2 regions of the Streptomyces spororaveus genome follow, and region 1 is predicted to be linked to the other one. Evidence: riboswitches for the same ligand, from Rfam matches in the RefSeq annotation. Region 1 holds a riboswitch; the other holds the start of a gene.
What was found. A riboswitch is a leader RNA that binds a small molecule or an ion and turns the genes downstream of it on or off. The one in region 1 is predicted to bind cyclic di-AMP.

Region 2: linked by a shared signal. The riboswitch ahead of Sspor_RS13285 (M23 family metallopeptidase) and the one ahead of Sspor_RS10040 (LysM peptidoglycan-binding domain-containing M23 family metallopeptidase) in region 1 are both predicted to bind cyclic di-AMP.

The regions. Positions count from the first base shown of each region.
Region 1 is NZ_BNED01000005.1:1,602,732-1,607,160, reverse strand. It holds gene Sspor_RS10050 (aspartate aminotransferase family protein) at 1-65, shown strand, start outside; gene Sspor_RS10045 (tyrosine-protein phosphatase) at 104-895, opposite strand; cyclic di-AMP (ydaO/yuaA leader) riboswitch at 1,211-1,386, shown strand; gene Sspor_RS10040 (LysM peptidoglycan-binding domain-containing M23 family metallopeptidase) at 1,389-2,348, shown strand; gene Sspor_RS10035 (SGNH/GDSL hydrolase family protein) at 2,512-3,297, shown strand; gene Sspor_RS10030 (MBL fold metallo-hydrolase) at 3,417-4,429, shown strand, end outside.
Region 2 is NZ_BNED01000005.1:2,375,824-2,380,252, forward strand. It holds gene Sspor_RS13270 (bifunctional acetate--CoA ligase family protein/GNAT family N-acetyltransferase) at 1-402, opposite strand, end outside; gene Sspor_RS13275 (HPr family phosphocarrier protein) at 587-868, shown strand; gene Sspor_RS13280 (GntR family transcriptional regulator) at 1,163-1,840, opposite strand; gene Sspor_RS13285 (M23 family metallopeptidase) at 2,035-2,838, opposite strand; cyclic di-AMP (ydaO/yuaA leader) riboswitch at 2,852-3,010, opposite strand; gene Sspor_RS13290 (M16 family metallopeptidase) at 3,228-4,429, opposite strand, start outside.

The DNA of each region.
Region 1 (4,429 bases):
GAGGGTCCGGGCTGATCTGGGACTTCGGCAGGACGCTGGTGAAGCAGGCCGTCGCCACGCGCTGACGGCCCGCCCACCCCGCGGGGGACCGGGCCCCGGCCGGTCAGGCGAGGAGCCGGTCCCGCAGCCTGTCGAGGGTCTCGGGCGTCAGCCCGAGGCCCTCCGCCAGGTAGCGGTCCACCCCGCCCCAGATCTCGTCGATGGTGTCGAAGGCCGCCACCAGGTACTCGGCGCGGGCGTCGAAGAGCGGCGCGAGCAGCTCCATCACCTCGGGGGAGCGGGCGGACGCCGACTCGTCGGTGCGGCGCACGCGGTAGCGGCGGTGCGGGGCGTTCGACTCCAGGTAGTCCGCCACGATCGCCTCGCGCTCGACGCTCAGGGCGAGCAGGGTGACGGCGATCGACAGGCCGGCCCGGTCCTTGCCGGCCGCGCAGTGCATGAGTGCGGGGACGCTGTCCTCGGCGAGGGCGTGCAGGACCCGGCCGTGCTCGGCGGTGCGCTGCCGGATGATCCCGCGGTACGAGTTCGACATCCGGGCGGCCGCCTTGCCGTCGCCCAGGATCTCGCGCAGCTGGACGAGGTCGCCGTCGCGGACCAGCCGCCAGAACTCCCGCCCGTCGGCCGGGTCCGAGAGCGGGATGTTGACGTTCCGGACGCCGGGCAGCTCGACGTCCGGCCCCTCCAGCGCGTGGTCGGCACCGTTGCGGAAGTCGAAGACGGTGTGGAGGCCGAGCGAGGCCAGGAAAGCCACGTCGCTTTCGGTGGCATGTGCGAGATGTCCGCTTCGGAACAGTCGTCCCGCCCTGACCGTTCGTCCGTCAGAAGTCGGCAATCCGCCCACATCGCGGAAATTGCGCACTCCGGACAGCTCCGGCTCCTGTATCTGCTGGGTCAAAGCAACTCCTCCGCCACGTCGTGGGCCCTCTGTCCGAATTACACTGTTTGGCGCCAACTTGCCATATCCGGAGGCGAGATCGGGCACGTCCCCGTGAGCCAGATCATACGGTGACCGTGAGTGCCTGATCGCTAAGGGCGAATGGCCCCGTCGGAGCGGCTGTTGGCGCTGCCGAATGGACGGAGGGTGACGGTAATTCCGTCGGTCCCTCATGCCTGGTATTCCGTCAGGGAATTCATGGCTTGTTCCCTGTGGCCGCAAGGGATTACCTTCGCGATCGATCCGGGTGGACCGCCAAATCCTGCCGCCTCCCGGAAACCGCATCCGACCTATTCGTGCGGCAGGAGCGGGGGAACCAGGTAAGCCGCCGGCCCGGAGATCTTTTCGCCGGGACGGCTCGGGGTGAAGTCGTTCATGGCTCGTACATGTACGGCCGGACATCTCCAGTCCGAACCCGACAGCTCACCTCGCAGGCGCCGGAGAGGAATTCGTCATGCCTGCAAAGGGTAAGCACCGCCGTCCCAAGTCCCTCTCCCTTTCCCGCGGTTTCGCCGTCGCCGGAACCGGTGGCGCGGCCCTCGCGCTGCCGCTCATCGGTGCCGCGGGCGCGCACGCGGCCGGCGCCCCGGCCACCGCGACCGCGGTGACCCCCGCGGTCGCGCCGCAGGCCCCCGCCGCTCTCCAGGCGGCCCCCGCCGCCGTGCAGGCCGCGCCGACCGTCTACACCGTCGTGCCGGGCGACTACCTCTCCAAGATCGCCGCGCAGCGCCACCTGTCCGGAGGCTGGGAGCAGCTGTACGCCGACAACCGCGAGGCCGTCGGCAGCAACCCCTCGCTGATCCACCCCGGCCTGAAGCTGAACCTCGGCGGTCCGGGCGAGGCGGCGCAGTCCGAGGCCGAGGCGGCCCCGGCCCCGGAGGCCGACGCGGAGCCGGCCGCGCAGCCCGCGCCGAAGCCGGCCCGCAAGCAGGCCGAGCGGCCCGCCCCGGCGCAGCAGGCCCCCGCCGAGGCCCGGGCCGAGGCCCCCGCCGCCGCTCCGCAGTCGGGCGGCGGCTTCGTGGCCCCGGTCAGCGGCGGCATCTCCACCCAGTACAAGGTCGCCGGCAGCATGTGGTCCAGCGGTTACCACACCGGCGTCGACTTCATCGCGAGCATGGGCACCACCGTCAAGGCGGTCGGCGCGGGCACCGTGGTCTCCGCCGGATGGAGCGGCTCGTACGGCAACGAGGTCGTCATCCGCCACGCGGACGGCAAGTACTCCCAGTACGCCCACATGTCGCAGCTCTCCGTCTCCTCCGGCCAGAGCGTCACCGCCGGACAGGCCATCGGCCTCTCCGGCTCCACCGGCAACTCGACCGGCCCGCACCTCCACTTCGAGATCCGCACGACCCCGTCCTACGGCTCGGACATGGACCCGATCGCCTACCTCCGCTCCAAGGGCGCGAGCCTCTGACGGCACCCGCCGTCGGACCGCCGACCCGCGTGAGGCCGGGACCCGAGGGGGGTCCCGGCCTCACGTGTACTTATTCCTTATCTCCCACGTGGTACAGATCACGGTCCGTCAACCCCTCATTACGTTGGCGTAGGTTGCTTGCGGGAGTGAAGTATGGGTTCTCGTGGCAGCGACGACGACGAAACTCAAGACCATCGGCTCGTACGCGGCGATCGGGGACAGCTTCACCGAAGGCGTGGGGGACCCGGGACCCGGGGATTCTTATCTCGGCTGGGCGGACCGGCTCGCCGTGCTCCTGGCCGATCAGCGCGAAGAGCACGACTTCCGGTACGCGAATCTGGCGGTGCGGGGGAAGCTCCTCGACCAGATCGTGGCCGACCAGCTTCCGAGAGCCAAGGCCCTCGCACCGGACCTGGTGACCTTCTGCGCGGGCGGCAACGACATCATCCGGCCCGGCACCGACCCGGACGACGTGGCGGAGCGGTTCGAGGCGGCCGTGGCCGACCTCACCGGGGCCGTGGGCCACGTCATGATCACCACGGGCTTCGACACCCGGGGCGTGCCGGTGCTCAAGCACCTCCGCGGCAAGGTGGCGACGTACAGCGCGCACGTCCGCGCCATCGCCGACCGCTACGACTGCCCGGTGCTCGACCTCTGGTCGCTGAAATCCGTACAGGACCGGCGGGCCTGGGACGCGGACCGGCTGCACCTCTCACCCGAGGGGCACACGCGGGTCGCGCTGCGCGCGGCGCAGGTGCTCGGACTGGACGTGCCGGCCGACCCCGACCAGCCGTGGCCCCCGCAGCGGCCGCGCGGCTCGGTGGACGTGACCCGGGACAACATCCAGTGGGCGCGCGACCACCTCGTGCCGTGGATCGGCCGGCGGCTGCGCGGCGAGTCCTCCGGGGACCACGTGGAGGCGAAGCGGCCGGACCTGCTGCCGCTCTAGGGGGTGCCCGGCCCGGCGGGCGCGGGCGCGGGAGCCGGAAGCGGAATCCTTCGGGGCCGGTGTGCGTTGCATGGTCGTAGAGAGACGACCATTCTGACCCGATCCTCCCTGGAGGCGCTTTGACCGGCTCCCGTCCCTTGCGTCCGCGGCTGCGTGCCCTGCGGCCCGAAGCCTTCGGTGCGGACCCGTCCGGTGCCCGGCTGGAGCGGATCCGCCGCTCTCCGAACTTCGCGGACGGCGTGTTCCAGAACCCGGTCGGGGCCCGGAACAGGCCCTCGGGTTCGATGGCGGAGTTCGCCAAGATCTACTTCCACCGGGAGCAGCGGGTACGGCGCAGTCCCGCGGCGCCGATCCCGGTCCACCCGACGACCCTCGCGGACCTGGCGAAGCCGCCCGTGAGCGGCCTGCGGCTGACCTGGATGGGGCACTCCAGCGTGCTCGCGGAGATCGACGGGCGCCGGGTGCTGTTCGACCCGGTGTGGGGCGAGCGGTGCTCCCCCTTCCCCTTCGCCGGCCCCAAGCGGCTGCACCCGGTGCCGGTCCCGCTGGCCTCGCTGGGCGCGGTCGACGTCGTGGTCATCTCGCACGACCACTACGACCACCTCGACCTGCCGACGATCAAGGCGCTGGCCGGTACGGACACGGTCTTCGCCGTCCCGCTGGGCGTCGGCGCGCACCTGGAGCGCTGGGGCGTACCGGCCGAGCGGCTGCGCGAGCTGGACTGGAACGAGAGCACCGAGATCGCCGGCCTCTCCCTCACGGCGACCCCCGCCCGCCACTTCTGCGGCCGCGGCCTGCGCAACCAGCAGCACACCCTCTGGGCGTCCTGGGTCGTCGCGGGCGACGAGCACCGGATCTACCACAGCGGGGACACCGGCTACTTCCCCGGTTTCGAGGAGATCGGCGCCGCGCACGGCCCCTTCGACGCCACCATGATCCAGATCGGCGCGTACTCGGAGTACTGGCCCGACATCCACATGACGCCGGAGGAGGGCATGCGCGCCCACCTCGACCTGCAGGGCGGTACCCCCCGCGGCACGATGCTGCCGATTCACTGGGGCACCTTCAACCTGGCCCTGCACCCGTGGGACGAGCCGGGCGAGGGCACGCTGACCGCGTCGCGGAACACGGG
Region 2 (4,429 bases), 770 kb from region 1:
GATGTGTTCGAGGAGGGCGGAGGCGACCCCGCGGCCCTGGTGGGCGTCCTGGACGAGGAAGGCGACCTCGGCCTCGTCGGCGGGCCCGGAGGCGGGCCGGCCGTCGGCGTCGATGCGGTCGTAGCGGACGGTGCCGATGAACTCCCCGCCGATGGTCGCGGCGAGGCCGACCCGGTCCACGTAGTCGTGGTGCGTGAAGCGGTGGACGTCGCGGTCGGAGAGCCGGGGGTAGGGGGCGAAGAACCGGTAGTACTTCGACTCGTCCGAGACCTGCTCGTAGAAGCTGACGAGCCGGCCCGCGTCCTCGGTGGTGATGGGCCTGATCCGGGCGGTGCCGCCGTCGCGGAGGACGACGTCGGCTTCCCAGTGGGCCGGGTACGAGGGGTCCGACTCGATGGTCATGGGCCTACCTTACGGCCGGATCGGGCCCTGAAGCGCTCGCGCGGCGCATAAGGCGATACGGGGCAAATCAGTGCAAGCTGGGGAAGGTCGAACGGCGGAAAATTCAGGCCGGAGGTAGGTCCGAGCATTCCGGGCGTCGTGAGAGACTGGTCTAGACAACCGTAAGAACCTGAAGGGCATCACCATGGCAGAGCGCCGCGTCAACGTCGGGTGGGCCGAGGGCCTGCACGCTCGTCCCGCCTCGATCTTCGTCCGTGCGACGACCGCCTCCGGCGTCCCGGTGACCATCGCGAAGTCCGGCGGCGACCCCGTCAACGCCGCCTCCATGCTGGCGGTTCTGGGCCTGGGCGCCCAGGGCGGCGAGGAGATCGTCCTCGCCTCCGAGGCCGAGGGCGCGGACGCCGCGCTCGACCGTCTCGCGAAGCTGGTCGCCGAGGGTCTCGAGGAGCTCCCCGAGACCGTCTGACCCTTCGGGTTCGACCGTTCGACCCCCCGCGCGAAGCCGCGGCCCCCGGACCGGGGGCCGCGGCTTCGCCGTTCCACGGGCCGGCCGCCGCCCCGGGCCCTGACGGACGCCCCCGCGGGAAACGGGAACCGGGAACCGGGGAAATACCGCCGGCCTCAAAGGGGTGCCACCCGGATTCCGCGCATGCCGAATTCAGCCGGGCTGGAATTCCGTACGGATAATGGGCCCGCCGCAGAAACCGACCGGCCGCGCACAGGGAATTCCGGCGGTCCCACCCTTTGTATACGGCTCCTGTTAATGCCGGCCGCTCGGCATGTTTACGGCAGGTTGCGAAGTGCTCACCGCCGGGCGGAGCCGCAGCCGGTGCGCGCCCACCGCCCGGTCGGTGTGGAGCGCGGTCAGCGCCCGCGCCCGCTCGGCGTCGCCGCGCGCCACCCCGTCCACGATCGCCCCGTGCTCCGCCCAGGACTCCGCGGGCCGGACCGGCGCTTCCACCACGTACATCCACGCGATCTTGTGCCGCAGCTGCGTGAGCAGCGCGATCAGGCCGGGGCTGCCGGAGGACTGCGCGAGCGTCTCGTGGAACCAGCCGCCCAGGGACCGCAGGTCCTCTCCCTGCCCCCGCCTGGCCCGCTCCTGACCCAGCCTGACCAGCCCGCGCAGCACCTTGAGGTGCGCGTCGGTGCGCCGCCGGGCGGCTCTCGCGGCAGCCAGCGGCTCCAGGAGCATCCGCAGCTCCAGCAGGTCCGCGGCCTCCTGCTCGGTCGGCTCGGCCACGCAGGCCCCCGCGTGGCGCCGTGTGGTCACGAACCCCTCGGACTCCAGGGTCCGCAGGGCCTCGCGGACCGGGACGCGCGAGACCCCGTACCGGCGGGCCAGCACCTCCTCGGTCAGCCTTCCGCCCGGCTCGAACACCCCGGAGACGATGTCGTCGCGGATTGCTGTGCATACCGCGTGCGCAGGAATACGCAAGACCGAACCTCCGCCTATTTCCGACTGCCAGCCTCATTGCACGCACATGCGCGCGCTGCGACTCTATTGCAACACAGAATAATTTCCGAGAGCGGCCGGAAATCCGAAACATTTGCACAAAGACGCAACATACGAAGACCCCGGCTCGGGGAGCCGGGGTCTTCGATGAAGCGGTGAGGCGGTGCGCGCCGGGGTCAGACGCTGACGCCGTGCGAGCGCAGGTACGCGATCGGGTCGATGTCCGAACCGTACTGCGAGCCCGTGCGGGCCTCGAAGTGGAGGTGCGGGCCGCTGGAGTTGCCGGTGGAGCCCGACAGGCCGATCTGCTGGCCGGGGGTGACCTGCTGGCCGACGGAGACGTTCAGCGAGGTCATGTGCCCGTACTGGGTGTACGTACCGTCGTTGTGCTTGATGACGACGTTGTTGCCGTACGCCCCGCCCCAGCCGGCCTCGACGACGGTGCCGAGACCCACCGCGTGGACCGACGTGCCGGAGGCGGCGTGGAAGTCGATGCCCGTGTGGCTGCCGGAGGACCACATGCCGCCGCCCGCGTGGTACTGCGTGCTGACGTACGAGCCGTCCACCGGGGCGACGAAGGTGTTGAGGCGCTTGCGCTCCTCCTCGCGGGCGGCGCGCTCGGCGGCCTCGCGCTCGACCTTCGCCTTGGCCTCGGCGACGCGCTTGGCCTCGGCGGCCCGCTGCTTCGCGTCGGCCTCGGCCTGCGCCTTGGCGGCGTCCTGCTCGGCGACGCGGTGCTGGGACTCGGCCTGGTCGGCGATGTCACCCGCGAGGTCCTCGGCGACGACCACGGCGCCCAGGCCGTTGTCCTGGCCGATGGTGCTGCTGTGGTTGTCCGCGGCGAAGGCCGGGGCGGCGAGGGAGCCGACGACGCCCGTGGTGGCGATCGCGGCGATACCGGCGTAACCGGCGGTCTTCTTGCTCAGGCGGCTGGAACCACGGTGCTTACCGGAACCAGCGGGACGACTGCCAAACGCCATGAAGGGTTTGATCCTTTCCTTCCTTCTCGCCTACCGGGTTAGCTGACGGGTTCGGAGCAGGAAGGTCTCCTACGGGCCTCCTCTTGCGAGGGGGTCCGATTCACCCCAGGGACTCATGTGGGTCCCCGGCTCCCCAGGCTCGCGCCTGACGGGGACTCGGCGATCGCTGCCCGGTGCCGCGGGTGCGGCGGGCACAACTGACGGACAGCACGGCCGACGCTAGGCGGATCATCAGTCAATCGCCAAACAGACGCGGCTTTTTGTTGCGTACGCCACACCGCATACAAGCAACCTCACCACTAAACAGACAAAAGGGGTTCTGGTGACCAAGTCACCAGAACCCCTTGCTGAAACCTTCAGCCGGCCCTCAATCGGCCGTCGTCCGACGGTCAGTTGGAGACGACCGTCACCTCTCCGATCCCGAGGGCCCGCACGGGCTCCTCGATGACCGCCGCGTCGCCCACCAGGACGGTGACCAGCCGGTCCGCGGGGAAGGCCTGGACGACCGCCGTGGTCGCCTCCACCGTCCCCGTCGCGGCGAGCTGGGCGTACAACTGCGCCTGGTAGTCGTCCGGCAGCTCCTGCTCGACCTGGTCGGCGAGGGTGCCCGCGACCGAGGCCGCCGTCTCGAACTTCAGCGGGGCCACGCCCACCAGGTTCTGCACGGCCACATCGCGTTCGGCGTCGGTCAGACCGCCCTCCGCGAGGGTGCGCAGCACCTTCCAGAGGTCCTCCAGCGCCGGCCCGGTGTTCGGGGTGTCCACCGAGCCGCTGATGGCGAGCATCGAGGCACCCTTGCCGTCCGCGGTGGAGCGCAGCACCTGGCCGAAGGCGCGTACGCCGTAGGTGTACCCCTTCTCCTCGCGCAGCACCTTGTCCAGGCGTGAGGTGAGGGTGCCGCCCAGGCAGTACGTGCCCAGCACCTGGGCCGCCCACACCCGGTCGTGGCGGTCCGCCCCGATCCGGCCGATCAGCAGCTGCGTCTGGACCGCGCCGGGCCGGTCCACGATGACCACGCGGCCGGTGTCGTCCGCGGTCACCGGCGGGACCGGCAGGGCCGCGGCGGTGTTGCCCGTCCAGGTGCCCAGGGTGTCCGCGAGCACGGCGTCCAGGTCGATGCCGGTCAGGTCGCCGACGACCACCGCGGTGGCGGTGGCGGGGCGTACGTGGGCCTCGTAGAAGGCGCGTACGGCGGCCGAGTCGATCCGGGCGACCGTCTCCTCGGTGCCCTGGCGCGGCCGGGACATCCGCAGGGTGGCCGGGAAGAGCTCCTTGGAGAGCTGCTTGGCGGCGCGGCGCTGCGGGTTGGCCAGCTCGTGCGGGATCTCGTCGAGCCGGTTGCGCACCAGGCGGTCGACCTCGGCGTCGGCGAAGGCCGGGGCGCGCAGCGCCTCGGCGAGCAGACCCAGCGCCTTGGGCAGCCGGGAGGCCGGGACCTCCAGCGAGACCCGCAGGCCCGGGTGGTCGGCGTGGGCGTCCAGGGTGGCGCCGCAGCGCTCCAGCTCGGCCGCGAACTCCTCGGCGGAGTGCTTGTCGGTGCCCTCGGAGAACGCCCGCGCCATGATGGTCGCCACGCCGTCCAGGCCCTCGG